Regions from separate parts of the Enterococcus casseliflavus genome, predicted to be linked through region 3. Evidence: predicted binding sites of a transcription regulator. Region 3 holds the regulator's gene; each other region holds the start of a gene.
The links. The regulator LexA, encoded in region 3, represses DNA repair genes until DNA is damaged. The targets are predictions, from matches to a motif close to CNAACANNTGTTNG.
Positions count from the first base shown of each region.

Region 1: a site for LexA is predicted at 3,991-4,004, ahead of recX (recombination regulator RecX). Genes of this name have one in related genera too.
Region 2: a site for LexA is predicted at 6,198-6,211, ahead of P0G38_RS15070 (FtsK/SpoIIIE family DNA translocase). Genes of this name have one in related genera too.
Region 4: a site for LexA is predicted at 1,471-1,484, ahead of dinB (DNA polymerase IV). Genes of this name have one in related genera too.

Region 1 is NZ_CP119393.1:2,087,901-2,095,890, forward strand. It holds gene P0G38_RS10190 (GNAT family N-acetyltransferase) at 1-221, shown strand, start outside; gene P0G38_RS10195 (N-acetylmuramoyl-L-alanine amidase) at 289-1,251, opposite strand; gene ntdP (nucleoside tri-diphosphate phosphatase) at 1,412-1,945, opposite strand; gene mutY (A/G-specific adenine glycosylase) at 2,039-3,190, opposite strand; gene recX (recombination regulator RecX) at 3,183-3,977, opposite strand; gene rlmD (23S rRNA (uracil(1939)-C(5))-methyltransferase RlmD) at 4,092-5,468, shown strand; gene P0G38_RS10220 (hypothetical protein) at 5,540-6,094, opposite strand; gene P0G38_RS10225 (ABC transporter permease) at 6,111-7,316, opposite strand; gene P0G38_RS10230 (ABC transporter ATP-binding protein) at 7,313-7,987, opposite strand; gene P0G38_RS10235 (efflux RND transporter periplasmic adaptor subunit) at 7,971-7,990, opposite strand, start outside.
Region 2 is NZ_CP119393.1:3,207,459-3,215,448, reverse strand. It holds gene P0G38_RS15110 (phosphoketolase family protein) at 1-82, shown strand, start outside; gene P0G38_RS15105 (LysR family transcriptional regulator) at 211-1,131, opposite strand; gene P0G38_RS15100 (cobalamin-independent methionine synthase II family protein) at 1,258-2,412, shown strand; T-box leader at 2,539-2,773, shown strand; gene P0G38_RS15095 (amino acid ABC transporter permease) at 3,082-3,726, shown strand; gene P0G38_RS15090 (amino acid ABC transporter ATP-binding protein) at 3,739-4,371, shown strand; gene P0G38_RS15085 (amino acid ABC transporter substrate-binding protein) at 4,385-5,188, shown strand; gene P0G38_RS15080 (AbrB/MazE/SpoVT family DNA-binding domain-containing protein) at 5,365-5,682, shown strand; gene P0G38_RS15075 (PIN domain-containing protein) at 5,690-6,127, shown strand; gene P0G38_RS15070 (FtsK/SpoIIIE family DNA translocase) at 6,258-7,990, shown strand, end outside.
Region 3 is NZ_CP119393.1:1,724,413-1,732,402, reverse strand. It holds gene tkt (transketolase) at 1-617, opposite strand, end outside; gene P0G38_RS08390 (DUF896 family protein) at 718-957, opposite strand; gene lexA (transcriptional repressor LexA) at 1,094-1,714, shown strand; gene P0G38_RS08380 (hypothetical protein) at 1,844-2,056, shown strand; gene P0G38_RS08375 (IS1182 family transposase) at 2,202-3,638, shown strand; gene P0G38_RS08370 (adenine phosphoribosyltransferase) at 3,693-4,205, opposite strand; gene recJ (single-stranded-DNA-specific exonuclease RecJ) at 4,217-6,517, opposite strand; gene P0G38_RS08360 (lipopolysaccharide assembly protein LapA domain-containing protein) at 6,665-7,102, opposite strand; gene P0G38_RS08355 (SDR family NAD(P)-dependent oxidoreductase) at 7,115-7,903, opposite strand; gene rnz (ribonuclease Z) at 7,887-7,990, opposite strand, start outside.
Region 4 is NZ_CP119393.1:1,436,252-1,444,241, reverse strand. It holds gene P0G38_RS07090 (DNA alkylation repair protein) at 1-298, opposite strand, end outside; gene dinB (DNA polymerase IV) at 318-1,442, opposite strand; gene P0G38_RS07080 (P-II family nitrogen regulator) at 1,593-1,934, opposite strand; gene P0G38_RS07075 (ammonium transporter) at 1,951-3,168, opposite strand; gene rsmI (16S rRNA (cytidine(1402)-2'-O)-methyltransferase) at 3,340-4,200, opposite strand; gene P0G38_RS07065 (DNA replication initiation control protein YabA) at 4,271-4,618, opposite strand; gene P0G38_RS07060 (PSP1 domain-containing protein) at 4,638-5,438, opposite strand; gene holB (DNA polymerase III subunit delta') at 5,468-6,400, opposite strand; gene P0G38_RS07050 (cyclic-di-AMP receptor) at 6,415-6,744, opposite strand; gene tmk (dTMP kinase) at 6,777-7,424, opposite strand; gene recR (recombination mediator RecR) at 7,445-7,990, opposite strand, start outside.

The DNA.
Region 1 (7,990 bases), 360 kb from region 3:
TACAGCGAATGGCGGTGCCAGCTGCTCATCGAGGTTCAGGCTACGGCAGACAGTTGATCAAGGGAGCGGAAGCTTTCATTCAAAAACAAGGAATCAAAAAAGTCACGTTAGGGGCACAGTTAACTGCCAAAGAATTTTACTTGAAGTTAGGCTATCAGCCTGAAGGCGATGTCTTTTTAGACGCGGATATGCCCCATATCAAAATGAGCAAAACCTTTTAACGAGCAGTGATTACTTAAAGCAGCGACCCCAAAACAGATTCTTCCTCTGTTTTGGGGTCGCTGCTTTTTATTCCTCTGCTTCAACGATCTCTTCAATCGCTGTCAGCAACGCTTGCGCCACCCTTTGATCATAGCCTTCACTTGTAATCACCGCTAAATCAGTGTCACTGTTCAAATAGCCTAACTCCAACAAAACTGCTGGAATATATTGCTCTCGTAAAACATAATAGTTACCAAAACGAGTGCCGTTGGAACTCAATGCCACTGAACTACTCAAACTGGAAGTGATCGTTTCTGCCATCTCTTTTGCCCCAGTATAGTAATAGTAAGTTGTCAGTCCTTGATTGCTGTTTGGTAGCTCTGAATTGTCGAAATGAATGCTGATAAATAGATCTGGTTCCTCCGAGAGTGAAGCTGCAGTAATTTCAGACAGCGCTAAATAGCGATCTTCGGTGCGTGTATATCTGACTTGAATGCCCGCTTGGGTCAGTACTTCGCCGATGGTTTGGACGGTGGCTAACGTCAAATCTTTTTCCATGATCGTTTGATCCGTTGACAGTGCCCCAGAATCTTCGCCGCCGTGCCCCGCATCAAGAACGACTTTAAAGTCTGACAATTTTTTTGGAGTCTCCGAAAGTGGAACTTCTTGGATGGATGCAGAATGCTTTTCAATGTAACCCGTTATTCCATCGTCAGTTTGGATTTCAACCATCTCTTCTGTTTGACTAAGTACGGTTGCCCAACTTCCACGGTGGATCTTCCCGATGACGGTTTCTTGACTTGTTGTCTGATAAATCGATACATAATCGTTCTCACTTTCAATCGCTGCATCGTATTCTGAGGGATCCACGTAAATTTGGACCATGCTTGCCGTTTGTGCGACCTCTTCTGCTTGAGCGTCCGACTCGGTTTGAGCCGTGCTTTTTTGGGTCTCTTCTTGAACAAAATGATCATTTCTCAACACAGCAAAACCTGCCGCAAAAAGTAGAATCATGGTAGTACCGATAACAAGCTTCCCTTTTTTCTTCATTTGCTTCCCCCACTTTTTTCTTGGTCTTTCTATCATGGGACTAGCAGCTTAAACAGAACTTAAAGGCAACTGCTAGAAGCAACCCTCTCACAGCACAAAAAAACTTCAACCGAAATGGTTGAAGTTTTTTGGGAAAAATGAGCGATCCGACCCATTTCACTTATTTTTGAGACAACTGCTTGTAGCGATCATACCAAATGTCCACATACCCTTGCGAAAAGGGTCCTTTGCCATTATTGATCCAATCTACTAAAATTTTGACATTTTCTTTCAGGATAAAATCAATGTCTTGCGGATATTGCATAATCTTACTGTGCAATTCATACTCATCCACATCTAGTAAACGTTTCTCGCCATCAGGAAATACTTTGATATCAAGGTCATAATCGATATATTTCAATGCCTCTTCATCAAGTAAATACGGTGAAGCAAGATTACAATAATAGGAAACCCCCTTTTCTCGAATCATTGCAATAACATTAAACCAGTATTTTTTATGAAAATATACAATTGCTGGTTCACGGGTAACCCAGCGTCTTCCATCTGATTCGGTCACTAATGTATGATCGTTGACCCCTATCACTGAGAATTCACTGGTCTTTAAGACCATCGTATCCCGCCACGTTCGATGCAAATTGCCGTCATGTTTGTAGCTTTGAATGCTGACAAACTCTCCTTCTTTTGGAACTCGCATAGCAACCCTTCCCTCAGCAAGAAAACTTGCGTTTTGTTTGGGTGTTCATTACACCGACATCGTTAATATTATAGCAATAAAAGAAAGCTTTGCCTAGAAATCTTTATCGAGTTTCTGATATTTCTTTAATTGATCCACCAATTTCTGCTGGGGTTTTGGGAAAACATAGTTTTCAAAGGATTCTTTGGTAGCCCATTCGCTGTCTTGTAACGGGATTTCTCCCCGTTTTCTGCCGTAAAATAAAAGGACGTGCCATTTCAAATGACTAAAGATATGAGTGATCTCACCAAAATGTCGTTTTTGCCAAACAACAGGCAGATCAGGAAAAATCTCGAGCGCATCATCTTCGGCAATCAAATCCAACTGTAGCTGCTCCTCTTTTGCCCATGTTCGCTGCAGAGCCTCGTACTGTTCTTTCGTCACTTCTACCAACGGAAAATGCCACATAGAGGCCAATAAGCCTGTTTCAGGTCGCTGTACGAGTAGAAACGAGCCTTGATCTTCGATGGCGCCTGCGATGTAATAGACATCTTTTGGCTTTGCTTTTTTCGATTTCACTGGAAAGTCTGTTTGTCGATTCTCCGCATAAGCAAGACAATACTGACTGATGGGACACTCTTCACATTTCGGTGTGGTGGGTGTACAGATTCGTGAGCCAAGATCCATCAAGGCTTGATTAAACTCACCAGGTTCATCGGGGGAAATGATCGTTCTCATCGCCTCGTCGAATGGTCTTCGGCTGCTGGCTTTCGCAATATCTGCTTCGATACAAAATAACCGACTGACGACCCGCATCACATTTCCATCGATTGCCGGTTCTGGCAAGCCAAAAGCAATACTGCCAATCGCTCCAGCTGTGTAGGGACCAATTCCTTTTAATGAGCGAATCTCTTCAATTGATTGGGGCATTTCTCCGTCGAATTCGGCAACGATTTGCTGGGCGGCAGCCTTAAGGTTACGGGCACGAGAGTAATAACCTAAACCTTCCCAAACCTTTAAAAGCTTTTGTTCTTCGGCTGCCGCCAAGTCTTGGATCGTCGGGAATTGTTCCATAAAACGATAGAAATAGCCAATCACTGTCTCCACTCGTGTTTGTTGAAGCATGATCTCTGAGATCCAGATTGCATACGGATCGTTGGTCGCCCGCCAAGGCAGATTGCGTTTTTCTTTATGATACCAAGTTAAAAATATTTCTTGGAACGTCTTGATTTTTTCTTCATCCCAAGTTTCCCATTGCTTACTCATCCATTACTTCCTCATCTAAGAATCGTTGTATATCATCGATGGCAAACCCTTTTTGATAAAGGCCTTGCTTGATTTTCATTTTTCGTTTCATCAACGGTAACCGCTGATGCCGCCGCATAAGTCGGGCCCCTTCTCTTTGGAGCGCTTCATTTTCTTGGTCCTCATCTTTTTCCATCGGTAATTCATCCAAAATCATCTGAATGACTTCCTGATGAAAACCTTTTTGCATCAAATGCATTTTTATCTTTTGGATCATTTCTTTATGGCTTTTGTTGTGAAAACGACGCATCGCTTTTTCAGCCGTATGATAACCGACTTCAAACTGCATTTCCTCGGTATACAAAGGCAATACTTCCTGAATCACGGAATCTTTTAATCCTTTTTTTCTCAATTGCTGACTGATGACCACGGGTCCTTTATCACTCATGCGGACTTGGGTGCGAATGTAGCTTTCTCCGTAGTTTTTGTCATCAATCAAATTCAACTCTTTCAGACGTTCAACGACTAAGTCTCGGTCTTGTTTTTCGATTTCTTTGTCTTTCAAATAGGTACGGACTTCCATTTCAGAACGCAGCTGATAGCTGATATAGTTCATTGCTTGCTGCAATCCTAAATCAAACCCCGCACTTTTTTTGATTTCTTTTAATTCTTCTTCACTCAGTTCCTTGCCTTTTAATAGCCGAAAACGGACCAAAAGATCTTCTGAGACCCGCAGTGATTCACCTTCTGATGTCGCCACTTCATAAAATGGTCCTTTTCCTTTATTGATACGAATAATTGTATTCATCTTCTTCACCTCGCGAACGTACATTCTATTTTACCACAACTACGATGAAATTCCTTCTAATCAAGCTGAAAAAATGTGGTAAAATGAACTGACTATTTTATTTAAGGAGTTCACATGGCAAATACACAAGTCCAGCTTGGACAAAAACTACAACTAACGATCAAACGCTTGGGGATCAACGGAGAAGGCATCGGGTATTACAAAAAGCTGATCATCTTTGTTCCCCGTGTTCTACCGGGGGAACAGGTCATTGCCGAAGTCACCAAAGCATCTCCCCGCTTTGCTGAAGCTAAGATGACCAAAATCATCAAGCCAAGCAGCGATCGCATCCAACCACCCTGCAAGTTTTACGACCGGTGCGGCGGCTGCCAATTGCAGCACTTAGTCTACGACAAACAATTAGACTTCAAAAAAGACCTATTGAAACAAGCACTTGAAAAATTTAAGCCAAAAGGCTACCAACAGTTTGAACTAAGGGATACTTTAGGCATGGATGTTCCTTGGCATTACCGCAACAAAGCACAATTTCAATTGCGTTACAACAGTCAAACCAAACGAATCGAAGCGGGTTTATACGAAATGGAGTCTCATCGCTTAGTCGCCATTGATGATTGCCTCGTACAAGAACAAGATACGCAAAAAGTGATCAACGGCATCGTCCAATTGTTGAATAAATACCAGATCCCGATTTACGATGAACGCAAAAACAGCGGGATTCTACGGACATTGATGGTTCGTATCGGGATCGCGACTGGCGAAGTTCAAGTCGTGTTTATTACCAACTCTGTCAAACTGCCGCAAAAAAATGCGCTGATTCGCGAGATCAATCAGCGCTTGCCGCAAGTCGTTTCCATCATGCAAAATGTGCAAAACAAAAAAACGTCCGTCGTCATGGGAGAGGAAACGATTCATCTTTGGGGCAAAGAAGCGATCGAAGAACGGTTGAATGAACTGACCTTCGACTTGTCCGCCCGCGCATTCTTCCAGCTGAATCCACAGCAAACCAGCATCTTGTATCAAGAAGGGTTAAAAGCCCTTGGCTTGAGCAAAAATGAAACAGTCGTTGATGCCTATTGCGGTGTGGGAACGATTGGGTTGAGCGTGGCTCCATATGCCAAAGAAGTCCGCGGCATGGACATTATTCCTCAAGCAATTGAAAATGCCCAAGAAAATGCACGCCGCATTGGTGCCCAAAATACCCATTATGAAACGGGAACTGCTGAGGAGCTCTTACCAAAATGGTTTAATGAAGGCTTCAAACCTGATAGCATCATTGTTGATCCGCCAAGGACAGGCTTGGATGAACGATTATTGCAAGCTTTGCTGAAACAACCACCGAAGAAGATGGTCTATATATCTTGTAATGTTTCTACTTTAGCAAGAGACTTGGTCCAATTAGCCAAAGTGTTTCACGTAGAATATCTGCAATCAGTAGATATGTTTCCACAAACCGCCCGCTGCGAAGTAGTGGTAAAATTGACTCGCAAATAATCATTTGCCTGACAAATCATCTTGTGATTTGTCAGGCGAATATTGTTTTCGTTGTCTTTTAAGCATAACGATTAATTGATTTGTAAGACGAGGACTTTCGTGGCAATAAAGGTGTCCCCTACTCGCTGCCCATAAAGACTTACCGATCGTTCAAGCTGCAGATCCGCACGTGACCCCTCCACGATTCGAGAATTATGCGATTGTGCATCATATAGAATTACTTTTATCTCAGTCTCGCTAGTAATCGTAAAAGATAATCTTTCCTCAGATGCGATCGCCATATCAAAGACTTCGCCGTCTTCCCCTGTTCCTTGAGAAATGTTCGTCAATTCCATCTCAAAACGATCACCATCAATAAGAATGAGTGTGCCCGTTTCATCTGCTTGTGCCAATTCCTCATTCGCTCGCTCTGCATCAGTCTGAGTCACTTGTTGCACTTTTGTCTGATCGGTTTGATCGTGATTATTTTGGGTCTCGTCTCCACTTTGACTTGTTTGCGTTTGCGGCGTATTGACTTGGTTGTTGATGGGTACGTTGTCGTTGTTTGTCTGTGGATCATTCGCAGCAACACCACAACCACTAAGTAATGCCACAAACAAGATAATTACTGTTTGTTTTTTTATCATAAAAAACACCTTCCTTTTATTCATAGCGTAATGCTTCGATCGGTTTTAATTTCGACGCTTTATAAGCGGGTAAGTAACCAAAAATAGTACCGATCAGCATTGAAAATGACACACTGATCAAAATGGATAACAATGAGATCGTCATCGGATACTCTAACAGACGCAAAGCGATCAGACTGATCAACAGACCGACGATGATGCCAATCAGCCCGCCGATCACCGATAAAACGATTGCTTCTGTCAAAAATTGCTGCAAAATCACTTTACGTTTGGCACCCAATGCTTTCTTCAAACCGATCTCTCTGGTACGCTCTGTCACACTGACCAGCATCGTATTCATTACTCCGATCCCACCAACGAGTAAGGAAATGCTAGCAATTCCCCCCAGTAAAATCATATTCGATCTATTGATATCATCGGTCATTTTCTGCACTTCATCATAGTTGCGGATGGAAAAAACAAAATCTGAAGGCGGAATACTCTTGGTCAATTCATGGCTGGCTTGAACGACTGCTGATTCTAAGACGTCCGCATTCGTTGCCTGAAACAGCACTGTTGGCCTTTGGTTGAGCTTTCCTTCGACGAAACTTTGGCTGCCTCGAGGGATGAAGACATATTTCCCTGACAGTTGCTCCGTGTCAGAAACAGCTACGCCAACGATGCGAAAGGGCGTCCCATTGATTTCGATCAGTTGATTGATAGGATCACGATACGAGAAAAAAATTTCCGCCAAATCTTTCGTAATCACCGCAACTTGCTTTTGTGTCTGCAATTCGGTTTCAGTCATTGCTCTGCCAGCAAGGATCGTATGGGGCAAAATTTCAAAGAATCCGCGATCCATGCCTAGCACTGTCGTATCGGTTTGCTGGTCTCTTTGGAAAACTGTCAGATTGGCTTCATAGAACAAGCTAACGTTCTTGGCGTGATCAATGGTCAGCAACTTTTGCAGCTCTCCTTCTGATAGTTGCGGGGAGTAATCAGGCAAACGATCATTTCTGCCGCTTTCGCCCGCTAAAAAAGCACTTCTGGCGTCATATTCAATCCGCATCGAGTTAGTATCACCACCAATCAGCTGCTTTTTCATGTTCTCAGTATTTCCGTTGATGATACTCACAATGGAAATGATAGAGGCAATCCCGACAATGATTCCTAGCATCGTCAACAAGGAACGCAAACGATTCTGGTAGATTGCGTGAATGGCCAAGCGAATATTTTCGGTCATCTTGCGCCCTCCTCAACAACTTCACCATCTTTAATGACGATTTGCCGCTTTGCATAGTCCGCGACTTCTTGTTCGTGGGTAATCAAAACCACTGTTTTTCCTAGATGGTTCAGCTTAGTAAATAGCGCCATGATCTCATGACTATTAGCGGTATCTAAAGAACCCGTCGGCTCATCTGCTAAAATCACATTTGCTTCTCCTGCTAATGCCCGAGCGATCGCTACTCGTTGTTTTTGCCCCCCTGACAACTGATTGATCCTAAAATCGATCCGATCCCTTAATCCGACACTTTCTAAGGCGTGAATTGCTCGAGTCGTTCGTTCTTCCTGATTGACACCAGCATACAAGAGCGGTAAGGCAGCATTTTGTAAAACGGATAGTTTGGGCAACAGTTCAAAATTTTGAAACACGAAGCCGATTTTTTGATTGCGGATCTCGGACAGTTCATCTTCACTCAATTGACTGGTATTTTTATCATCGAGTAGATAGCTGCCCATTGTTGGCGTGTCTAAACAGCCAATAATATTCATCAAGGTCGACTTGCCTGATCCTGATCGGCCCATGATGGAAACAAACTCGCCAGCATTGATTGTTAAGTTGATTTTTTTCAAAACGTGAATTTCGCTAGTGCCCTGTGGGAACGTTTTGCAGACATCAATCAGTTGGATCATTTG
Region 2 (7,990 bases), 1.5 Mb from region 3:
TGCGTATCACCATGACTTTATTCGAGAAAACGGCTATGATATCGCCGAAGTCGAAGAGTGGGAATGGAAACCATTGCGTTGATTTATTCTCCACAACGCCAACGTAAGACAGTTTAAGAACAAAAAAAGCACAAAAGAAACAAAACGATCCGCAACAGGGTCGGGACACCTTACCAAGGCAACCCGACCGACTGTCTGCGGATCGTTTTTTTAAAAGACGTCGAAACCGTAATTTTTGATATGCTGTTTCAACAAGGCGAGATAGTCCAAAGCCATCTCACTCAGTTCCATTTTCTTGTGTTTGAGGTAACCTAGTGTCATCGCATCATCGACTTCCAAAGGAATCGCAACGATTTTTTCATCATTCAGCTCACTGCTGATGATCCCAGAGCTGATGGTATAGCCGTTGAGACCCACCATCAAATTGAAAATCGTGGCACGATCGCTGATGCGGATGTGTTTTTTGCGTTGTAAAGTGCTTAAAATCTCTTCAGAAAAGTAGAAGGAATTGGTTTCCCCTTGTTCGTACGACAAATAGGTATAAGGTTCCAAATCAGCTAATGTGATGCTTTTTTTCTGAGTCAGGGGATTTTCTCGGCCGATGAAGACGTGAGGTTTGGCTTCAAACAAAGGAATGAATTGCAGGTCTTTTTCGTGGATCAAACGGGTGAGGACCGTCGTGTTAAAATCATTCAGATAAATGACCCCCAATTCGCTCTTAAACGTCTGGATATCATCCAGTACATTTTGTGTCTGGGTCTCTCGCAAGGTGAATTGAAATTCATCTTCCCCTAACTGTTTGACCAGCTCCACGAAGGCGTGGACGACGAAGGCATAGTGTTGTGCGGAAACACTGAAAACATGCTTGCGATGGCTGTCTTTGCGAAAGCGTTCGTCCAAGAGATTGACTTGGTCTAAAACATTTCGAGCATAGTTGAGAAAGGAACGGCCATCATCGGTCAAGGTCACCCCTAATTTACTGCGGTAAAACAGCTGCAGATCATACTCTTTTTCCAACTCTTTCATGGCTTGAGAGAGGGATGGCTGACTGATGAAAAGCTGTTTGGCGGCTTCATTGAAAGAGCCAGTTTCTACGATTTTTTCCAAATATTCAAGCTGCTGGATACGCATGGGATACAACCTCCTTTTTATGTTATAGGTATTGCCTATGGAATATATAAGTTTATAAGTATTATCTATAGTATAAGATGTTTGCTAGAATAAATCTAACAATTTTGAAAACTTTGTATAGGAGGAATGGATATGGCAACAGACAAATTTCAGCTTGTGGGGTCATTGTTACGACCACAAGATTTATTGGACTACAAAAATCAAATCGAGCATCGGGAGGACATCCGCTACCCGTTTTATGATGCGTTTCCTGGCTACCAAGAAACGGAAGCAAAAGCGATCGCTGACATCATTGCAGCGCAAAAAGAACACGGCATCACAGTCATCACAGACGGCGAACACGGCCGCTCGATGTGGCACCTGGATTTTCTCTGGGGATTAAAAGGCGTTGAGCGCTATATCTCCGATCATGGGTATGCCTTTGAAGATTTGGACGGTGGACATTTTGAGACACGTAAAGACATCGGCATCCGAATCACAGAACCATTATCTGGCAAAAACCATCATTACTTGACATTGTTTAAAGAAACCAAACGCCAAGCTGGCGACCTGTCAGTCAAAATCACCGTCTGGGGGGCTGCCCACGCGTTTACCGAGCTGACTGTCTTTAACGACCTCGTTGGTGAAGGTCAGGTGTATCCAACGAAAGAAGCCTTGCGGGAAGGGCTGCTTAACGCCTACAAGGAATTCTTGCAGGAATACCGAGAAGCCGGTGGTGAGATCGTTCAGTTCGATGATTGTTTATGGGAATTATTTGCCGAAGACAATGACAAGAGCTTCTTCACCCAAGGCAATGACGGCTTAGAAGCGTTAGCCGATGAATTTGTGGCGATCAACAACGAAGTCGCTGAATACGCCCACGAATTAGGATTAAAAGTCTGGACCCACAATTGTCGCGGCAATTACCAAAGCCGCGCGGCCGCCAGCGGTACCTACAAAGCGATCGCCGAAAAATTCTTGCGTGATCAGCATTATGACCGCTTTTTCCTAGAGTGGGACGATGACCGTGCTGGTGATATCTCGGCTTTAGAAGCGCTGAAAGATCGTCCAGAAGTGGAAGTTGTCTTAGGCTTATTATCCAGCAAAACCGCCACATTAGACGATGAAGAGCGAGTGATCGCTTTATTAGACAAAGCCAGCCAAATCATTCCTAAGGAGCGGCTTTATCTTTCTCATCAATGCGGCTTTGCCTCTTGTGACTGCGGCAATGAGCTTTCGACTGAACAGCAATGGGCAAAAATCAAGCAAGGACAAGCCTTAGCTGAAGCGTACTTCGGTTAAGCAGCTGCGTCTTCTTTTCCCTGAATCTTCCCCTCGAAATCGGTGCATGCGACAAAGTTTCGAAAATTTCAGAAAAAATGTTTGACATTTTCTTTAAGAGCGAGTAAAGTAAGACACAACTTAATGAAACAGACATCGAAAAGAAGAGTAGCAAGGCTTGCTGTTTGAAGAGAGTCTCTGGTTGGTGCAAAGAGATAACGCATGGTTGTGAAACACATCTTGGAGTCGTTTTTCCGAAAGAAAAGTAGGAGAGACCGGGTTTGCCCGTTACAGCAGCAGTCATTGATTGATGACTTTCTGAGTTCAGTTGCTGTGAAGCACTGATAAACAAAGGTGGAACCGCGTTGATAACGTCCTTTAGCTGTAATGGCTAGGGGACGTTTTTTTTCTCTTTTTTTGCGGCTCACCGAAAACCGAAAGTGGAAGGATCACAAGGACTGCATGAGGCCTTTTCCTGCGAAGGAAAGGCAAATTGAGGTGGAACCACGTATTAAGCGTCCTCTGGCAAATGCCAGTGTGCGCTTTTTTTGTTTTTCTTTTTTAGAAAAATGAAACTTGCCAGTTGCCCCTCACCAGCCAACGTACAGCGCCACATAAGCATCGGAGCAAACCGTCGCTAAGCTGTTTCGCTGCCAATCGAAATTGAAACCTATCAAGGAGGAAGTCACCATGTTTGAGTATTTAGTCAATGTTATGCCCCAACTGATTTCAGGAACTGGAATCACCGTTAAATTGTTCGCACTGACCTTAATCGGGTCCATTCCCTTAGGCATCTTGTTGGCCTTTGTTTTAGCCAGTCGCCTGCGTATTTTGAAATTGATCGTGCAAGTCTACGTTTGGTTGATGCGAGGAACGCCTTTATTGCTGCAGTTGATCTTTGTTTTCTACGGTCTGCCGATTTTAGGGATCGTCTTTGATCGCTTTGAAGCAGCCTTGATCGCCTTTATCATCAATTACGCTGCTTATTTTGCCGAGATTTTCCGTGGAGGGATCCAATCGATTCCAGCAGGACAATACGAAGCCGCGAAAGTCTTGCGTTTGTCCCCGATCCAAACGATCCAAAAAATTATCATCCCACAAGTCGTCAAGATCACCCTGCCATCTGTCGGCAATGAAGTCATCAATCTTGTCAAAGACACATCCCTCGTCTACATCTTGGGCTTGTCAGACGTGATGCGAATCGGAAAAATCGCCATGGAGCGAGACAGTACCTTGCTTCCGTTAGTTGGGGTTGGCTTGATCTACTTGGTGATGACGGGTGTCTTCACGTTATTGTTAAAACAAATCGAGACCAAACTGGACTATTACCGTTAGGAGGAACCACGTATGTTAGAACTAAAACAAGTATCAAAATCATTTGGCGCCAAAAAAGTCATCGATCAGCTAGACCTGACGATCGAAGACGGCAGTATCTTAGCGGTGGTCGGTCCTTCCGGTGGCGGGAAAACCACCTTGCTTCGGACACTGGCTGGGTTAGAAACGATCGATTCTGGAAGCTTTTTACTGGATGGCAAAGCCTTTGATCCCACCGACACAAAAGAACAAGAACAAGTCGTCGGTGTCGTCTTCCAAGACTTCCAATTGTTTCCGCACTTGTCGGTTTTTGAAAACATCACTTTGGCACCAAAAATGGTGCTAAAACAAGACAAAGCCGCGTATACAGCAAAAGCCGAACAGTTGGCAGAAAAACTAGGGTTAAGTGACCTATTAGCTCAATACCCCTTCCAGTTGTCCGGGGGGCAGCGGCAACGGGTGGCTATCGCACGAGCGATGGCGATGAATCCCAAAGTGTTGGCCTATGACGAGCCTACCAGCGCCTTAGATCCAGGCTTGAGACAGCAAGTCGAACAGCTGATCTTGGATCTGAAAAAAGAAGGAGTGACCCAGATCGTGGTGACCCATGATTTGGTTTTTGCCGAAAATATCGGCGATCAATTATTAAAAGTAGCAGGAGAATAAGGGGGAGAACAAAATGAAAAAATTACTATTAACGGGAATCGCAGCAGCAAGTGTATTTTTATTAGGGGCGTGCGGCAGCAGCAATGACACCACAACCAGTGCCGCTGACAAAGAAGAAGTGATCGTCGGCCTAGACGATACCTTCGTACCGATGGGCTTTAAAGACGACCAAGGCAACATCGTTGGGTTTGATGTGGATTTAGCCACAGCGATTTTGGATCTAACAGGAACCAAAGTCAAATTTCAACCAATCGATTGGTCCATGAAAGAAACCGAACTAAGCAATGGCACCATCGATATGATCTGGAACGGGTATACCAAAACCGCAGCTCGTGAAGAAAAAGTATTGTTTACAGATACTTATATGGAAAATAAACAAGTCTTGGTCACAGCGAAATCAAGCGGCATTACTAGTTTTGATGATATGGAGGGCAAAGTCTTAGGTGCCCAAGAAGGTTCTTCTGGTTATGAGACCTTCAATAACCAACCGGAAGTTTTGAAGGATTTCGTAGACGGCAATGACGCAACCTTGTATGCCAGCTTTAATGAAGCCTTTATCGATCTAGAAAACGGTCGGATCGACGGTCTTTTGATCGACCGTGTCTACGCAGAATATTATTTGACTCAAACAGGCAAAACCGATGACTTCAACGAAATCGAAAGCCCCTTTGAAGCAGAAGATTTTGCTGTAGGTGTGCGTAAAGACGATCAAGCCATGGCAGATAAAATCAATGATGGCTTGAAAGAATTGCAAGACAATGGCACCTTTGCTGAAATCTCTGAAAAGTGGTTTGGTGAAGACGTCACACCAAACTAAAAACAAGTCAACAAGAGGCACTGGCTGCTTAGCAGCTGGTGTTTTTTTATACATTCATTTCTTTTGCGTATCTAAGTAAAGAAGGAATGAATGAAGTATATACTTGTGTATACATAAGCGTGCTCATGTTATAATGATAGGTAGTAAGGAAAATCCGATAAAGAGGGGGGAGCCGAGTGGAACATTATAAAGAGACCGCTCATTTGATTAAGTGGGGCAACGGACAGGGGGTTCGCTTGTCTAAGAAAATGATTCGGAAATTGGATCTCCAGGTAGGTTCTGAACTAGAAATGGAACTGGCAGAAGAAGTCAATGGCAAAAAACAGTTAGTTATTACAGAAAAGCAGTCAGTAGGAGCGTTGTCCCCAGAGGAGAAACTTCGTTTAGTCGATTCTTTGCAAGGCATTTTAGCAGATTCATTTGAAACACCTGACGTTGTGGACATCAAAAAAGTAAGAAACGAACGGCGTAGGAAAAAATATCTGGGAGAATAAAATAAGCATGACCAAATACAAAGCCAAACGAGTCGTGATTGACACCAATGTGATCCTTGACTATTTATTAGGAAGAGGGTCTAAAAGCCATCAAGAAGCCATCAAACAGATATACAACAGTTCCATTTATGGACTTTGCGAGGGCGTGATTACGGCAAGTACCTTAACGGATCTTTTCTATATTCTCGATGGAGCAGCAGGAGTCGATGCTCGGAGGGAAGTCAAAAAACTGATCCAAGTGCATACCGTCTTAACAGTTACGGAAGCAGATTGCCTTCAGGCGCTTGATTCAACAATGACAGATTTTGAGGATGCTGTTTTAGCAGCTTGTGCGAAGCGAAATCAAATCGACAGTCTAGTAACGACCAATACAGCTGATTTTGAATCATCGGGACTGATTGTCTATACAGTCGCTGAATTTGTGCAGCAGCTAAAAAGAGGATGATCACTGCTATATCTGGCAGACATCCTCTTTTTTCCTTAAATTCCAACAGCTAACCAAAATTTCTCACAGGAAAACTTTTGTTCGCCTTCTTTTTTCGTTATAATAGGGAAAGATGAAAAGAGGGATAGAAATGGCGCAAAAAAAACGCGCAAAGAAACGCAAAACAAAAAAACAACAAAAACAGCAAGAGAAATTAATGCTGGTCGGCGTCGGCCTGCTCTTTGTCTTGTTTTCGATATTTGGCTTTTTCCATTTAGGTTTTTTAGGAACCTTGATTGCCAACGGGTTTCGGATCGTTGGCGGAAACACGTACCAATTTTTGAGTGTTGCCCTAGCCGCTTATGGTGTCTGGTTAGCGATCAAAACGACCGATGCTCGCTTTAAGAGTATTCGGCGAGTGATTGGCTGTGTATTGGTGTATTTTGGTTTACTGATCATCCTCCATGCGCAAATCTTTAGTAATGTGGTGGGAGAACAAGCCAATATCTTCCAAACGACGTGGATGACGCTGTTAGGCGATATTCGGCGCAGCCAAGTGACCCAAAATGTCGGGGGCGGAATGATTGGCGCCATGCTCTATGGGGCGACCTATTTTCTTGTTTCCCAGATCGGCAGCTACATCATCGCTGTTTTACTCATGATGATTGGGGCGTTCTTGTTCAGCCAAATGAGCAGCCACGAGTTAGTCGAGCACCTGCAAGCAGCTGGTGACAAGCTGCAGCGGTTGTTAGAAGGCTCTCCAGAAAAGCAAGCCGAACGAGAAGCCCGCAAAGCGGAACGAGCAGCAGAGAAACAAGCTGCGAAAGAAGCAAAAAAAGAAGCCGAACGAGCAGCAGTCATGGCGGAGATCAAAGAAAAGAATCAAGTCCGACCAATGACAGAAGACGAAAAATCAGCAAAAGAACAACAGATGCAAGCGCCAGCTGATTTTGAACCAGAGCAGCTGAGCTTTGTACCCATCGACCACTTCCAGGAATTGCCGCAAGCGGCGGGACCAGAGGCCGCTCAAGCACCACATCCAGCAGGAAACAAACCGGGACCAAGCAAAAAGGTCAATGAAGACGGAGAGATCCTTGATGATGATGGTGAAGTGTTGGAATTTGAGATTTCCGAAGAAGCTGAAAATCGTGATTATGAATTGCCTTCAGCGCAATTACTCGATTCGATCCCTTCAACGGATCAAAGCAGCGAGTACAAAAAGATCGAACAAAATATCGGTGTGTTAGAAACCACCTTCCAAAGCTTCGGTGTTGACGCAAAAGTCGTCAAAGCCAGCTTAGGACCAGCAGTAACCAAATTCGAAGTTCAACCAGCAGTAGGGGTCAAAGTCAGCAAAATCGTCGGGTTGACCGACGATATCGCCTTGGCCTTAGCTGCCAAAGATGTGCGGATGGAAGCGCCGATCCCAGGGAAATCATTGATTGGGATCGAAGTTCCAAACAGTGCAGTTAGCATGGTTTCATTCCGAGAAGTGATCGAAGCCCAACCGGATCATCCAGATAAACTATTAGAAGTACCTTTAGGACGCGATATTTCTGGCCGTGTCCAAACGGCAGACTTAACGAAAATGCCCCATCTCTTGATTGCCGGATCGACCGGGAGCGGGAAGTCCGTAGCCATCAACGGCATCATCACCAGTATTTTGATGCGGGCAAAACCCCATGAAGTCAAACTGATGATGATCGACCCGAAAATGGTTGAATTAAATGTTTATAATGGGATTCCCCATCTCTTGACACCTGTCGTGACCAATCCCCGCAAAGCGGCGCAAGCGTTGCAAAAAGTTGTCAAGGAAATGGAAGAGCGCTACGAAAAATTTGCGGCAACTGGGGTCCGAAACATTACTGGCTACAACGATTTAGT
Region 3 (7,990 bases):
GCACCGACATTTTCTGTAAAGGCTTTTGAAGTTGGGCCATCTAGGGAGATGTCATTTGAATCGTACAAGACGATCAGTTTGTCTAATTTCATGTGACCAGCCATGGATGCAGCTTCTTGCGAAACACCTTCCATCAAGTCCCCATCGCCACATAAAGCGTAGGTATAGTGATCAATGACTTGATACTTGTCGCGATTGTAGGTTGCAGCCAAGTGGGCTTCGGCCATTGCCATACCGACTGCCATGGCGATCCCTTGTCCTAAAGGTCCAGTGGTTGCTTCCACGCCGTCTGTGTGATCGACTTCTGGATGTCCTGGCGTGCGGCTATCCCATTGACGGAAGCTTTTTAGATCCTCAATGGTCACATCGTAACCAGACACGTGCAACAAGCTGTACAATAACGCCGAACCGTGTCCAGCAGACAAAACAAAACGGTCACGATCCACCCAGTTGCGAGAAGTCGTTGGATTGACTTTCAAGTGTTTCGTCCACAAGGCATAGGCCATGGGTGCTGCCCCCATCGGTAATCCTGGATGTCCTGAATTGGCTTTTTGTACGGCTTCGATACTTAATGTACGAAGGGTGTTCACTCCTAATTGATCGATTTTATCAAACAATGGTAGTTCCTCCTAATTTAGGTTTTTTTTACCTTTATTACATCTTTCATTATACGTGATTCAGAAGCTTATTTCAATAGCAATGAAAAGGAATTCACAATTATCTGCCGTGGAGACCTTTTTTCTTTTGAATCTCTTTTAACTTCTCTGGTGTCACATCAGCACCTTCAGGGTCAACGATTTTCATTCCTTCGATATGGTGTCGCATCCCTCCACGAAAGGCGGTTAAATACTCTTCACGCAGAACTTTTTGTTCGTGGGTCTCAGCCTCAGTCAATCCTTCTGTTTTTTTCTTGTTGGCAAGTTCATTGATTCGAGCTAATTTTTCTTGAGATAGCATAGTTGTTCCTCCTTTTCCCTCTTGATTTTACTACAAACTAGCGAGCAAAAACAATAGCACAAAAAGCGAACATTTGTTTGAACAATCGATATAGCTATGGTACACTAAGGTTATCAAATGAAAGAAGGTGTCAGTTTTGGCAAAACGAACAGAAAATCGACAAATCGAAATTCTTAAGTTCATTCATACACGTGTCACTGAAAAAGGCTATCCGCCGACTGTTCGCGAAATTGGCGAAGCCGTTCAGTTATCTTCTACCTCAACTGTTCATGGCCATTTGTCCCGACTTGAAAAAAAAGGGCTGATCTTACGAGATCCTACAAAACCCAGAGCCATTGAATTAACTGCTTCCGGTCTTGAAAAAATCGATGTTCAACCAGCATCCATTCCGATGCTTGGTGTCGTAACTGCTGGAGAACCGATTTTAGCCGTGGAAGATGCATCCGATTTCTTTCCGATTCCGCCAGATTTAGCAAATAGTACCGGAAGTTTATTTATGTTGACGATCCGAGGAGAAAGTATGATCAATGCTGGCATTCTCGACGGTGATCAAGTAATCGTTCGTAAACAACAAAGTGCTCAAAATGGCGATATCGTGATTGCTATGACAGATGAAGACGAAGCTACGTGCAAACGATTCTATAAAGAAAAGAATTACATTCGCTTACAACCAGAAAATGATTATTTAGAACCAATCATTTTGCCTGACGTAACGATTTTAGGATTGGTTGTTGGATTGTATCGCCATCTGCTTTGATGCTCAACGAGCTGACTAGGAAATCTTCGTTTTTACGAAGATTTTTTTTCTTTCCTCTTTACAAAGCGAACAAACATTCGTATAATAGGTATACAAACATAAGTTCGTATTATTTAAGGAGTGAATGAGATGAAAGCAGTTCGTCGATTTGGTTTTATGTTGTGGGTATTATTGATGGGAATTGTTATTGGCTATTTTGGCGTTTTAAGTGCTGTTCTGATTTTTTGCCCTCTAATGATGCTTTGGTTCATGCTTTGGGATGAAAAGAAATTCCGCCAAGCAGAGCGCAAACGTAACCGCCATTATTATCACGATCATGATTTTTATCGTTATGAACCATGATCCTTCCCCTACATACGCCCATAAGGCAGCAGAAACAAAAAAGGACTCCAGCGAGTCCTTTCAGACTGTAGACAAAGTACTAGTTTTTAGTGCTTTGTCTTTTTTTATCCGTTAAAATAAGAGTATCAATTGGAGGTGTATCCAGATGCTCTCAAAACAAGATATGAGTAAACGCGCACAAATCGGTTTCTTTTCTCTTGAAGACTTGGTCCCACAGGACCATTTATTTCGGCAAATAGATCAATGTATTGATTTCTCCTTTATTTATGAATTGGTTAAAGAGAAATACGATGAAATCCAAGGACGTCCTAGCTTGGATCCTATTCTTCTAATTAAATTACCAATGATTCAATATCTATTTGGTATTAAAAGTATGAGACAAACAATAAAAGAAATAGAAGTGAATATCGCTTATCGCTGGTTTTTAGGTTTGAGTTTAGAAGATCCTGTTCCTCATTTTTCAACATTTGGTAAAAACTATACGCGACGGTTCAAAGGAACAGATCTCTTTGAAAAAATTTTTTATGAAATTCTAGAACAATGTATCGCTGAAGGTATCGTAGATACTTCCGAAGTATTTATTGATAGTACGCATATTAAAGCACATGCGAATCGTAACAAAAAAGAATCTGTCGAAGTAATGGAACAAGCTGTTTTTTATACAGATAAGCTGACAAAAGAAATCACCAAGAATCGAGAAAAACATTTAAAAAAGCCCTTAAAAGAAACAAACGCAGAAAGTAAAACTTCCTTGAAAAAAAGAAGTACGACTGATCCTGAAAGTGGTTGGTTTCATAAAGGTGAACACAAAGAAGTTTTTGCCTATAGCTCACAAGTGGCGTGTGATAAACATGGATGGATATTAGGTTATACTACACACCCAGGGAACTTTCATGACAGTCGTACGTTTGTTTCTTTATTTAACAAGCTCAAAGGAGCTTTTCCCCTAGAAAAATTAATTATGGATGCTGGGTATAAGACACCAGCAATTGCACATTTACTACTCGAACATAAATTGACCCCAATTTTCCCATACAAACGTCCTATGACTAAAAAAGGCTATTTCAAGAAACATGAATATGTTTATGACGATTACTATAATTGTTATATCTGTCCCAATAATAAAATACTCTCTTATGCCACTACCAATCGCAAAGGATATATCGAATACAAAAGCAATCCAAAGGATTGTAAAAATTGTCCTTTCTTGTCTAAGTGTACCAACTCAAAAAATCATACCAAAGTAATCACTAGACACATTTGGGCTGAAGCTATAGAGACCTGTGAAGAGATACGCCATCAAAGTTGGTTCAAAGAACTTTATAAAAAGAGAAAAGAAACCATTGAACGAATTTTTGGAACAGCAAAAGAATTTCATGGGTTACGTTATACCAATCAAATAGGAATTGAAAAAATGCACATGAAAATTGGGCTTACTTTTGCGTGTCTTAATATGAAAAAGCTGGCAAAAATAAAAAGGATCAGAGCGCAAAAGAGACGTTTTCCTAAAGGAAAACTGCCTAATCTATCGATTATCCATAGAATATTACATAGAAAAAAGACAAACCTCATGTTTGTATAAGGTTTGTCTACAGTCTGAAAGGACTCCAGCGAGTCCTTTTTTGTTTCTGCTTTTTTAGTATTCCATTAACGTCTTGATTTCGACACCTTGGATCTTGTCTCTTCCATGTAGATCCATCAGTTCGATCAAGAAGGCACAGCCAACAACGATACCACCTAGTTTTTCTACGAGTTCGATCGTCGCTTTGATCGTTCCGCCAGTTGCTAGTAGATCATCACAGATCAAGACACGTTGACCTGGTTTGATGGCATCGGCGTGCAGCGTCAAGACATCCACACCGTACTCTTTTTCATATTCTGCTTCAATCGTTTCCCGTGGCAATTTGCCTTTTTTACGTACTGGGGCAAAGCCGACACCTAATTGATAGGCAACTGGACAACCAACGATAAAGCCGCGGGCTTCAGGTCCTACCACCATATCGATGCCTTTTTCTTGTGCATACTCAACGATTTGTTGTGTCGCATACCGATACGCTTCTCCATCTGCCATCAATGGCGAGATGTCCCGAAAAATAATTCCCTCTTGGGGATAATCCGGAATACTAGCAATATACTCTTTTAAATCCATTTTCTTTCCTCCTAGACTGTCAACCACTGACGAAGGGTTGATAAATCACTCATTAATAAAAATTCTTCTGTTTTGATCAGTTTTTGTCGTTGCTGATACAAATGACTCTCCGTCAATGGACGGGAAACAGGATCAGCAGTTTTATTCAAAACACCATCTTGTATTGTAACAAATTCCAGCTCAGAAAACACCTGAATCATGAAAATAAGTAATTTTTGTGGAATTTTTAGATAGTCAGCGACCATCTTTAGTTTGTAACGAATGTCCAAACGAGGCTGCTGTTTGATCAGTTGAAAGAGACGACTGTATTGCTCTCTTGTCCCTACCCCATCTAAATAAGCATCTTCTGTCGAGTAGAAAACAAAAGCAACTCTTGACGCCTGGAGTGCTTGAACGATCTCTTTGATCACTGCAAGGTCAGCAGGACAATCTAAAAATGCAATCTCTTGGAACTGACCAGCACGAAAAGTATCTTCCAAGGCTGTAACTGAGTCAAATATGGTGGTTTGCCCACAAAAGCCTTGCAATTCCCGAGGAAGTTTCTGCTTGAAAAGAACGCCTAATGTTTGACTGTCCAGAGAGACACCTTGGCGGCTTCTTTTCGAACGATAATCAAATAGCTGAATCCCTTCCACTGCAAAATCATCCAACATGAGCTGCGGTTTTTTGTTGCCATTCCATTCATTGATGGAAAGCTGACCAACGATCGATAAGCGGTCGTTTTCAAACGCTACTAAATCTTTTCCAAAACCAAACCCAATGACATCCAGCTGCGTGTTAGACTCATCGCTCATCACTAACTTCAAATGCTGATTTTCTGAACCAATCTGGCGAGCATTTTGAGTCATCAGATTAGAAAATAAAAATTTCGGTAAGGGGTTGTCCGTTCCAAAAGGCGCTAAGACTTTTAATGATTCAATAAAACTGATCGAAACTTCTGTTAACGGTAGCTCCTCATCGATCGCTAAGGGGATGCCCTGACTGAGGTCAATGCCATTTTCTTCAACGTAACGATTCATTTGGGCTTGCAGCATATCTAAATGATCGATGGGGATACTTAATCCAACTGCTGCATGATGGCCGCCAAAGCTAGTAAACATGTCTTTCATCGTCGACAGCATTTCAAACAGATTCAACGCTGCAATGCTTCTTCCCGACCCTTTGGCTAAGCCATTTTCTTTTTTGGTCAAAACGATCACTGGTTGTCCTGTACTTTGCATGATTCGCCCTGCCACGATCCCTAAAACGCCTTCGTGCCAATGATCTCCCACCACCAAATGAACATGGTTCGCAGGATCGATTTTTTCTTGTGCTTCTTTCATGATTTCTTCAACAAAGGTTTTTCGCTGCTGATTGATTGTATCTAAGGTTTTGGCTAAGCTTACTGCCTCTTCTTCATCGAAGGTAGTCAACAAGCGAACAGCCGGATTGGGGTCCTCCAAACGACCGATCGCATTTAACCGTGGTCCAACGGCGAAGCCAATATCTGTTTCGTTGACTGTTTGTTTTTTTAAACCGCTGACTGACAGCAACTCATTCAGTCCGATGCGATCCGATTGCTGAATCATTTTCAACCCGTTGCTGACTAATAGCCGATTCTCATCGGTTAAAGAAACCATATCAGCGATCGTCCCAATCGCAACAAGATCAAGCAATTCCACTGGCACTTCTTCTAACAAAGCGCAAGCCACTTTAAATGCAACGCCGACTCCAGCCAAATCACCAAAAGGATAGTTTCCTTGAGGGTGACGGGGATGGACAATAGCAAACGCCTCCGGTAGTTCTGCAGGTAGTTCATGGTGATCTGTGACGATCACGTCAACTCCTTGTCCTTGAGCATAAGCAATCGCCTCATGACCAGACACCCCATTGTCGACGGTGATGATCAATTGCGTCCCTGCTGCAATTTTATCTTGATAGACAGTTAGATTGGGACCATATCCATCTGTAAAACGATTAGGCAAATAATACTCAGCTTCCGCCCCTAGCAATTCCAACGTTTCCTTTAACACGGTAGTGCTCGTAATCCCATCCGCATCGTAATCACCATAAATCAAGATTCGTTCGCCATTTAAAATCGCTTCATGGATTCGTTCCACGGCTTTAGCCATATCATGAAATAAAAACGGATCATGAAGATATTGCAGGTCCGTTGATAAAAAAGCATCGAGCGCCTCTGCTGTTCGAATATTTCGCTGCCATAGCAACGCGCCGATCCGCTCAGGGATCTTTCTTTCTTGGATCAGCTCTTTAAATACTGGGGTCGTTTCGCTTTCTTGCGGACGCACCCAATGAAAATTTGCACGTTTCACCAAATCACTCCTAACTAGGATATTATAGCAAAGTTTATGCAAAAAAGAAAAACAACGAGAGAAACAGCACTCGTTTTACAACACAAAAAAAAGAGCTTGCAGCAAATCTTGCACTAGCAAACTCTTTTTTTGTGAAACGTCGTTCTTTTAGGCTTGCGATTCAAAAGACTTCATTTCCTCATCGATCGTTGGCGGCGTGGATGCGCCCGCAGCACGTGAGGAAAGCTGGGCTTCTTGATCATCGAGCTGCTGCTGTCTTGCCGCTAACTCCGCCTGCTTGTTCGTGTATTCCCGTTCCAAAGCTTCTCGTTGTTCTTGGAGAACCTTCTCGTTATTCGAACGATAATCTGAGAGCTCTTTTCTCAATTGCTTTAGTTCTTTTTTTTGGCGGAACATTGCGCTTGTGGAAACCAGCAGCAAAATCAATGCGCCTAACAAAGCAGAACCAATAATGACTAAGATCAGTGGCGATTGAATCGTTGTGAAGCCAAAGTTGATCGGGACAGTCATATTGTTTGCAACGGCAAATAAAACGATCACTAAAATCAGTAAAATACCAACGATAACACGCCATTGATTTTTCATGGGCTTCAACTCCTATTTTTTGTTGAACATCGTTCCCGCCATATAATCGCCGATTGAAGGAAACAGGGTATATAGTTTCGCAGCAGCGCCTAAAATATGTGGGCGATTGATTTCTCGTTTTGGATGGATCATCGCTTTGACGATCGTTTGCGCTAATTTGTTCGGTTCGAGCACTAGGCTGCCCACCGACGATAAGTAACTACCGCTTGGGTCTGCTTGGTCAAAAAATGCCGTTTCGATCGGTCCAGGATTGACCGTTGTTACGTTGATCCCTAATGGTTTTAGTTCTAAACGTAATGCGTTAGAAAAACCAAGCACAGCAAATTTTGTTGCAGAGTAGACGGCCGTTTTTGGCGTAGCGATCTTACCTGCGATCGAAGCAACATTTATGATATGACCATGCTTTTGTTCAGCCATTTGGATCGCTACTTGCTGGGTCAAAACCATCATGCCAAGCACATTGACTTCGAACATATTTCGGATGACCGCCGGGTCCATCTCTGTAAATTCTTGAAAGATCCCGTAGCCAGCATTATTGACGAAGACATCGATCTTACCAACTTTCTCATTGATTTTTTCTAGTAAGCGCTCCACACTTTCAGGATTTGCTACATCCAATTGAAACGCATACGCTTCTTTGCCGCTTAATTCCATACATTGTTCTTTGACTTTTCCAATCAGATTCGTTCTTCGGGCACAAGTCACGACGATCGCACCACGTTTTGCGGCTTCATAACAGATTTGTTCTCCAAGTCCAGCAGAGCCACCTGTTACAACGACAACTTTATTCTCTAAATTCATCTGTTTCTTCCTCTCCGGCAAAAGGGATCTCGACAATATCAAAATCTTTGACGATCAACGTATTCGGAAATACTTCTTTTGCTTCAT
Region 4 (7,990 bases), 290 kb from region 3:
CTAGCTGTTCAATTTTTGCCAGATCGATGGCCGCTAGAAACGGCTCCATCACTACTAAATAATCAATCGCAAGGTATTGGTGTTCCCGATAGTTGCTTTGCCAACAATGATCGATAAAGTCCCAATCAACCGTTTTCGTTTGTTTTGCAGCTTTGAAGGTCGCTTTCTCCTGCTGGCGGCGCAACGGCGTAGGAATGCCTAAAAAATCAAACTGATGCCGCATGTAGGCGGCCATTTTTTCACTTCGCTCCTGATTAGCCAATCCTGTCATCGTGTCATATACTTGATAGAGTGTCATTTTGCTCCTCCTCTTCAGCCTACTGCTCGTCAGATAGTTGCCATAAGGGCAGTACGATATTTTCATAGGTCAGTGGATCAAGATTTGTGACGGTGATCCCCAAAAGACGGATGCCTTTTTCCAAACCTAAAATTTCTTCCCAAATCAGACTTGCTTCGGAAAATAGCTGTTCTTTTTTATGAACATAGGTTGGCAAGGTCACTCGCTTGGTGATCGTAGAGTAATCACTGTAACGAACTTTCAACACGACCGTCTTGCCATGTTTTTGTGTGCGCTTCAGTGATCTTTCGACTTCTTCTGCGATAGCCCGTAACTGGCTCAATACTTGTTCTTCACTGGTTAATGGATTGCCGTATGTATGCTCTTTTCCAACTGATTTCCGTTCTCTGGTCACACTAACTGGGGAATCATGGATCCCTCTAACTTTCCGATACAAGGAATACCCCATTTTGCCAAATTCACGAATCAGCGCCATCTCACTCCAGCCATACAGATCAGCTCCTGTAAAAATACCTAACTCATGCATCCGCGGAACAGTTTTCTTCCCGATCCCGTGAAATTTATCAATGGGTAATTGTTGCAAAAAGGCCACTGCCTCATCTGGCATCACCACCGTCAATCCTCGTGGTTTATGATAATCCGAAGACAGTTTTGCCAAGAATTTGTTGTAACTGACTCCTGCCGAACAGGTCAGATGAGTCTCTTGCCAGATGTCTCGTTGAATCAAACGAGCGATCTTAATTGCTGAAGGACAATTGATCTTGTTGACTGTGACATCTAGATACGCTTCATCAATAGAAACTGGTTCGATGATGTCGGTGTACCGATGAAAAATTTCTCTGACTTGCTGGGACACTTCACGATACTTTTGATGATTTCCCGGTTTAAAAATCGCTTGCGGACAAAGCTCATAGGCTTTTTGCGCACTCATTGCCGAGTGGATGCCATATTGTCGTGCCAGATAATTGGCGGTCGTGACCACTCCTCGTCCGCCAGTATCACTTGGGTGACGGGCAATGACGAGGGGATGCTTGGCAAGCTCTGGATCATCCCGTTCTTCCACCGAAGCAAAAAAAGCATCCATATCAATATGAATAATTTTGCGGCTCGTATCATTTTTTAAGGGAAATTGTAGTTCCGACATCGTTGTTCACCTCACTTCTTATTATAAACGAACAGAGGTTCCCTATCAAGCAAGGAATCGAGGGAAGCACGCAAAAAGGACCAATCTTCATTGGTCCTTCCTTCTACATTCACTGCTTTTGCGGCCCTCTTCATGGTCCAAGAAGTTCTACTATAAGGCAGCTTCCCCTCGTTCATTGGTGCGAATCCGAATCGCTTCTTCCAACGGGTAGACGAATATTTTGCCGTCACCGACTTCATCTGTCCGACAGATCGATACAATCAGCTCAATCACCGCATCGACTTTTTCATCTGCTAAAACAAAACGGACATTTACTTTTGGTAAAAGAGTTGTGATCACCTCTTGGCCACGAATAAACTCTTTGAGGCCTTTTTGATTGCCACAGCCCAGCACTTGACTGACTGTCATGCCGCTGATCAAATCAGACTGATCCAAAGCGGCCTTTAGTTCTTCTAATTTTTCTTGGCGAATAATCGCTTCAACTTTTTTCATGACTGCTCCTCCACTCTTAAGAGTCTAACCCCATAAAGGTAGGATAGGCCGTTTCGTCATGTTCGATCCGATCCATCCCCACTGCTTCTTCTTGTTGCGATACGCGAATCGGCATTACCCATTTGATCAAAGTGATAATGACAAAGGATAAGATACCAGCAAATAGAATCGTAAATACGATACTTTCGGCTTGTGCGAGAAAAAGATCAACGCCGCCATAGAGCAATCCTGACCGTCCACCCACTGCTGGATCCGCAAAGATCCCCGTCATCAAACCGCCAAAGATCCCGCCTACGCCATGGCAGCCAAAGGCATCCAGCGCATCATCTAATCCTAGACGATGTTTGATGACAGAAATAAAGAAGTAGCAAAACGGACTGACTAAAGCGCCAATGATAAAGGAAGACCAAAGCGAGACAAATCCCGCACCTGGTGTGATGGCAACTAAGCCCACGACGGCTCCAGTACACGCACCAACGATCGTCGGTTTGCCTAACACGATTTTTTCGATCAGCATCCAAGAAAGCATCGCACTGGCTGCTGCCGTATTCGTGGTCATTAGGGCGTGGATCGCTAGACCATCAGCTGCTAACGCAGAGCCAGCATTAAAGCCAAACCAGCCAAACCATAAAAGGCCAGCACCTAGTACAACAAAGGGAATATTATGAGGACGATATTCGGTTTGATGAAATTCTCGCCGCTTACCGACAACGATCGCTAAGACTAACCCACTGATACCCGAACTGATATGAACGACATTGCCTCCTGCAAAATCGATCGAGCCGATCGCATCTAAGAAACCGCCGCCCCATACCATATGTGCCATTGGAAAATACACAAGAACTAGCCAGAAGCCGATAAATAGGAAAATAGCTGAGAAACGCATTCTGCCCACGACAGATCCAGTAATGATCGCCGTTGTGATCAAGGCAAACATCATTTGAAAGGCCGCAAATAACCCTTCAGGAATCCCTTCTCCTTCTGTCATCGAGACATGATTGAAAAAGACTTTATCTAAATTCCCAATAAATGAGCCTGTGCCGCTAAAAGATAAGGTATACCCTAAAGCGACCCATAGCACAGACGCCAAGCCCATCGTACAAATCACCATCATCATGGTATTGAGGATGTTTTTGCGACGTTCCAATCCTCCGTAAAAAAATGCCAATGCTGGAGTCATAAGAAAAACCATGCCGCTACAAATTAAAATAAATGCAATATTCCCTGTGTTCATTTTTGACGCCTCCTTTTCTTTATGTTAGCTATCCTAACATCATATGTTCAAATAATCTAGATTTTTCTGAGAAAACCGTGAATTTTCTGAAAATAGCTAACTATTGATGTCAGATAATTTAACACAAGTCCGAAAAAAGACAAAAAAATACCGAGAGAATTCTCGGTATGATTACGTTTCTAATTGATGGTAGGCTTGATAAACAAGCTGTTTCTTCACTTGATTGCGTTTAGCCACTTCTTTGATGGCTTCTTTCGAAGACAAGTCTGCCTCTTCCATCAAGGCTGCCACCTGTTCAGCATAGCTTCCTTCATAAACGACTTCAGGGATTTCAGAAGCGCCTTCCACTAATAGACAGCATTCCCCTTTGATTGGTTGTTGGTCGAGGTATTCAATCAATTCTGAAAAGGTCCCTCGCAAGTATTCTTCGTGGATTTTTGTCAATTCACGGCAGATAACTGCTTGACGTTCTCCCAATACCTCTTTCATCGTTTCGATCGTCGCTGCGATTCGATACGGTGACTCATAAAAAATCATCGTAGCTTTTTGGCTTGCCAATTCACTTAACGCTTGCTTTTGTTCTTTTTTCTTACGAGGTAAAAAGCCATAAAAAAGATTCGGCTGCGGTGATAAGCCAGAAGCGATCAGCGCGGTCAAACCAGCCGTAGGTCCTGGGAGCGCAATCACTGCGATTCCTTCGACCAAGCACGCCTTGACTAATTCATGACCTGGATCACTAATGGAGGGCATACCAGCATCACTGCATTGGGCAATAGTCTTGCCCATTTGCAGCTGTTCTATCAGCTGTGGCACCCGTTCTTTATAATTGTGTTCATGTAAGCTTTTTTGAGGTGTCGCAATCTCAAAATGATTCAACAATTTCTGGGTATTTCGAGTATCTTCACTTGCGATCAGGTCCGCTTCTTTTAAAATTTTGACACATCGGAACGTCATATCTTCCAAGTTACCGATCGGTGTTGGAACAAGATACAGTTTTCCAGTGTCTTGTTTATAACTTTGCTGCTTTTGCATGTACTGCTCCTTTCGAAAAAAAGACCAGCAGAAACTGATCTTTTTTCTAACGAACCGCTTCGTCTGTCAGCTATTTGCCGCTTTCACGATAGATCACTTCTAGACAAAACGCACAAGGTTCGTCATGTTCTCTGCGAGAACCGTATAAGTCATAACAAACATGAAATCCTTCTTCGTAAATCTTTTCTAAATTCATCCGTGATTTAGAAAGCTCTTGTTTGACCGATTCAGCGGGTGCATCTGCCACTTGGTTCAACTCACGAATGTGTTCACGTAAGCGTTGATTTTCCAATTCTAATGTCGTATTTTTTTCGACGATTTCTTGCAAAGACTGCTTCATTTCCGCTAGATTATTCAAGGAATTTTGCAACTCCACTTCTAACTGATTCAATCCGTCATATATTGATCGTTTGTCCATGCTCATTATGGTCACCTACTTATTTTGTCACTAGTTCTTCATAATCATACTCGATTGGTGTTTGCCGATCATGCAAACGGACTTTGATCACTCGGCTCAACAGATCCAGCCCGACCACACGTCCTTTGCCATCTGGCGTTTCAACTTCCTTGCCGCGATCCGGCAATTCTTTTTTTGCACGCTCATACTCTTCACTTTCGTACTTAAGACAACACATCAAACGACCACATAACCCTGAAATTTTTGCAGGATTTAAGGAGAGCCCTTGATCTTTAGCCATCTTGATGGACACTGGGATAAAATCGCCTAAAAACGTCGCACAGCATAGTTTGCGACCGCAGGGTCCAACTCCGCCTAGCGCCTTTGCTTCATCCCTGACACCAATTTGGCGCAGTTCGATCCGTGTATGAAATTCACTTGCCAAGTCTTTGACCAACTCACGAAAATCAACGCGGCTTTCTGCCGTGAACGAAAAAATCAGTTTTGTTCGCTCAAAGGTATATGCCACCCGAATCAGCTTCATTGGTAGCTGGTGTGCTCGGATTTTTTCTTTCCCGATTTTCAACGCTTCGTCTGCTGCTTTTTGATTGGCGGCAGCATGCTCCAAATCTTTTTTCGTCGCTCGACGCAGGATCGGTTTGACTGCTTGAGGCAAATCGCTCTCATTCATTTTTCTGCTTTTGGTAACCACCGTGGCAAGACATTTGGCATCTTGTGATTCCACGATGACTTGTTCATTTATGGTATAGGTCTGTTTTTTTGGTGTGTAAAAATAAATCTGGCCTACGTCATGATAACGCACTCCGACAACTTCGATCATCTCTGGTCTCCTTTTCCGGCTGCTGCGTTTTATCCATAGATGATTTTCACGGAAAATTGTTCTGCCACTCCTTGGAAAGACACATTGGCTTGCAATTTTTTTTGTGCTTGCAATGCGGCTTCAATGGCACGATTGATCTCTTTTCCCCATAAACCTTGTGCCAACAATCGATCTCGTTCCTCTTGAAAGTAAAATAACAAGAGCAAAAAGATTTCTGATTGCTGATTTTTTTCTTTTGCTAGACCCAATAATTTTTTCTGAACAAAAATAAATGCTTGCGGGTCTTTCTTCAAAAGGTAATTCACCCAACGCTTAACAGCATCCTTAGTTTCATTAAACCATTCATCCTGCGAGATTTCAACTGCTTTATGATAACTATTAGTCAAGTGGCTCAGAAGTCGACTCGTCTCTTTGGAAAGTCCTTCTTCTTGCAGCTTCTCCTGTAGTTTTTCTTTTGACAGCGGCGAAAAATGAATGATCTGACAGCGAGACTGAATCGTCGGCAAAATACGTCCTAAACTCTCGGTTTCTAAAATCGCCAAAAAGTTTCCCACCGGTTCTTCTAAAAACTTTAATAGGCTGTTGGCAGCACTGTTGTTCATTTTGTCTGCTTGAGACAAAATAAAGATTTTCAGACGACTTTCAAAGCCGCTCTTTGAGAACTCCTCTTGCAGCTGCCGAATCTGGTCGACTTTGATCATCTGCCCATCCGGCTCGATTTGGATAACGTCAGGATGCTCTCCTTGGGCGATCCGCAGACAATTGCTGCATGTGCCGCACGGGGCTTCTTCTTGCACATTAGTACAAAAAAGGCGTTTTGCGAGCCACAGACTTAATTCGTGCTTGCCAGTCCCCTTGTCCCCTTCAAAAAGATAAGCATGAGCAATGCGCCCATGCTTGATACTTTTTTTTAGTTGGGCAAAAACAAGAGGCTGATATTCTTGTAGAAATAACTCCTCCATGAAAAGCTCCTTTTTTAATATTGATGGAATCCGTCAACCGGTAGCACGAACACAGTTGCTCCGCCGACTTCGACTTCGACTGGATAAGGAACTTGACCGTCTAAGGAAATGTCTAAAGACATCGGTGTCGAGACATATTGTTTTCTTGATTGACAGGTTTTTTTGATCAATTCTAATGCATCTTGTACCCGATCGTCTTCAATACCAATGATAAACGTACTGTTGCCAGCCTTTAAAAACCCACCCGTTGAGGACAATTTTGTAGCACGGATATTGGCATCAATAAACTCATTTGCCAAACGATTACTGTCTTTGTCTTGTACGATTGCCATAATTAATTTCATGGGACCATCTCCTTTGTGTTATCCAACCTACCCTAGATTGACTTGAAGTAAGCAGGATACGATTCAACGATTGCTGAATAGCTGGATTCAACAACTTCTTGTAACCCCATTCTAGCATCAATCTTATGAATGCGTACAGGATTTTCTTCCGCCAGCTTAAGATACGCATGACGAACCCGTTGGTGAAACTCCAATCCTTCCGAATCTAAGCGGTCATATTGATGTGCGCGGTTTTCTTGGATGCGACGCAAGCCAGTATCAGAGTCAACATCTAGATACAAGGTAAAATCAGGCGTCGTTCCTTCCGTCGCAAACTCGTTGATCCGTGCGATCTCAGGAATCCCGATGCGGCGTCCAGCTCCTTGATAGGCAAGCGAACTGTCAACAAAGCGGTCACAGATCACGATGTGTCCAGCATTCAATGCCGGCAGGACAACCTCAATCAAGTGTTGGCGGCGGGCCGCTGCATAAAGTAAGGCTTCCGTCCGCTCATCCATTTCTTCATTTCGCGGATCTAAAATAATTTTACGAATCTTTTCAGCGATTTTAACTCCGCCAGGTTCTCTTGTTTTCACGATTTTTCTTGTTGCTTCAAGCTGTAACCGAGGATACAACTCTTCGATCACACTGGTTTTTCCAGCACCATCCGGTCCTTCGATGGTTATAAACAATCCATTCACCCTAATTGCCTCCAATATCTTTATAATTCTCGGCGACCTTCTACTGCTTTTAGCAAGGTCACTTCATCCGCGTATTCAATATCGCTGCCCACAGATAAGCCATGAGCCAAACGCGTGACTTTAATACCAGCAGGCTTGATCAAACGTGACATATACATCGCCGTTGCTTCACCTTCCGTGGTCGCATTGGTCGCAATAATCACTTCTTTGACCTGATCATCATGCAGCCGCTGTATCAGCGATGCAATGTTGATATCTTCTGGACCTGTCCCTTCCATCGGGGATAACACGCCATGCAGCACATGATAAAGTCCATGATACTCCCGGACTTTTTCTAGTGCCATGACATCTTTAGGCTCTTCAACCACTAAAATCGTTTCTTTGTCTCTTGTTGGATCACTACAGATCTCACAAGGATCTTCTTCAGTTATATTTCCGCAAATACTGCAAAAGTGCAAATCTCGTTTGACACTAAGCAACGATTTGGCAAACTCATTGACGACTTCTTCTTTCATATCGATCGTATAAAATGCCAAACGTGTCGCGGTTTTTTGTCCGATTCCCGG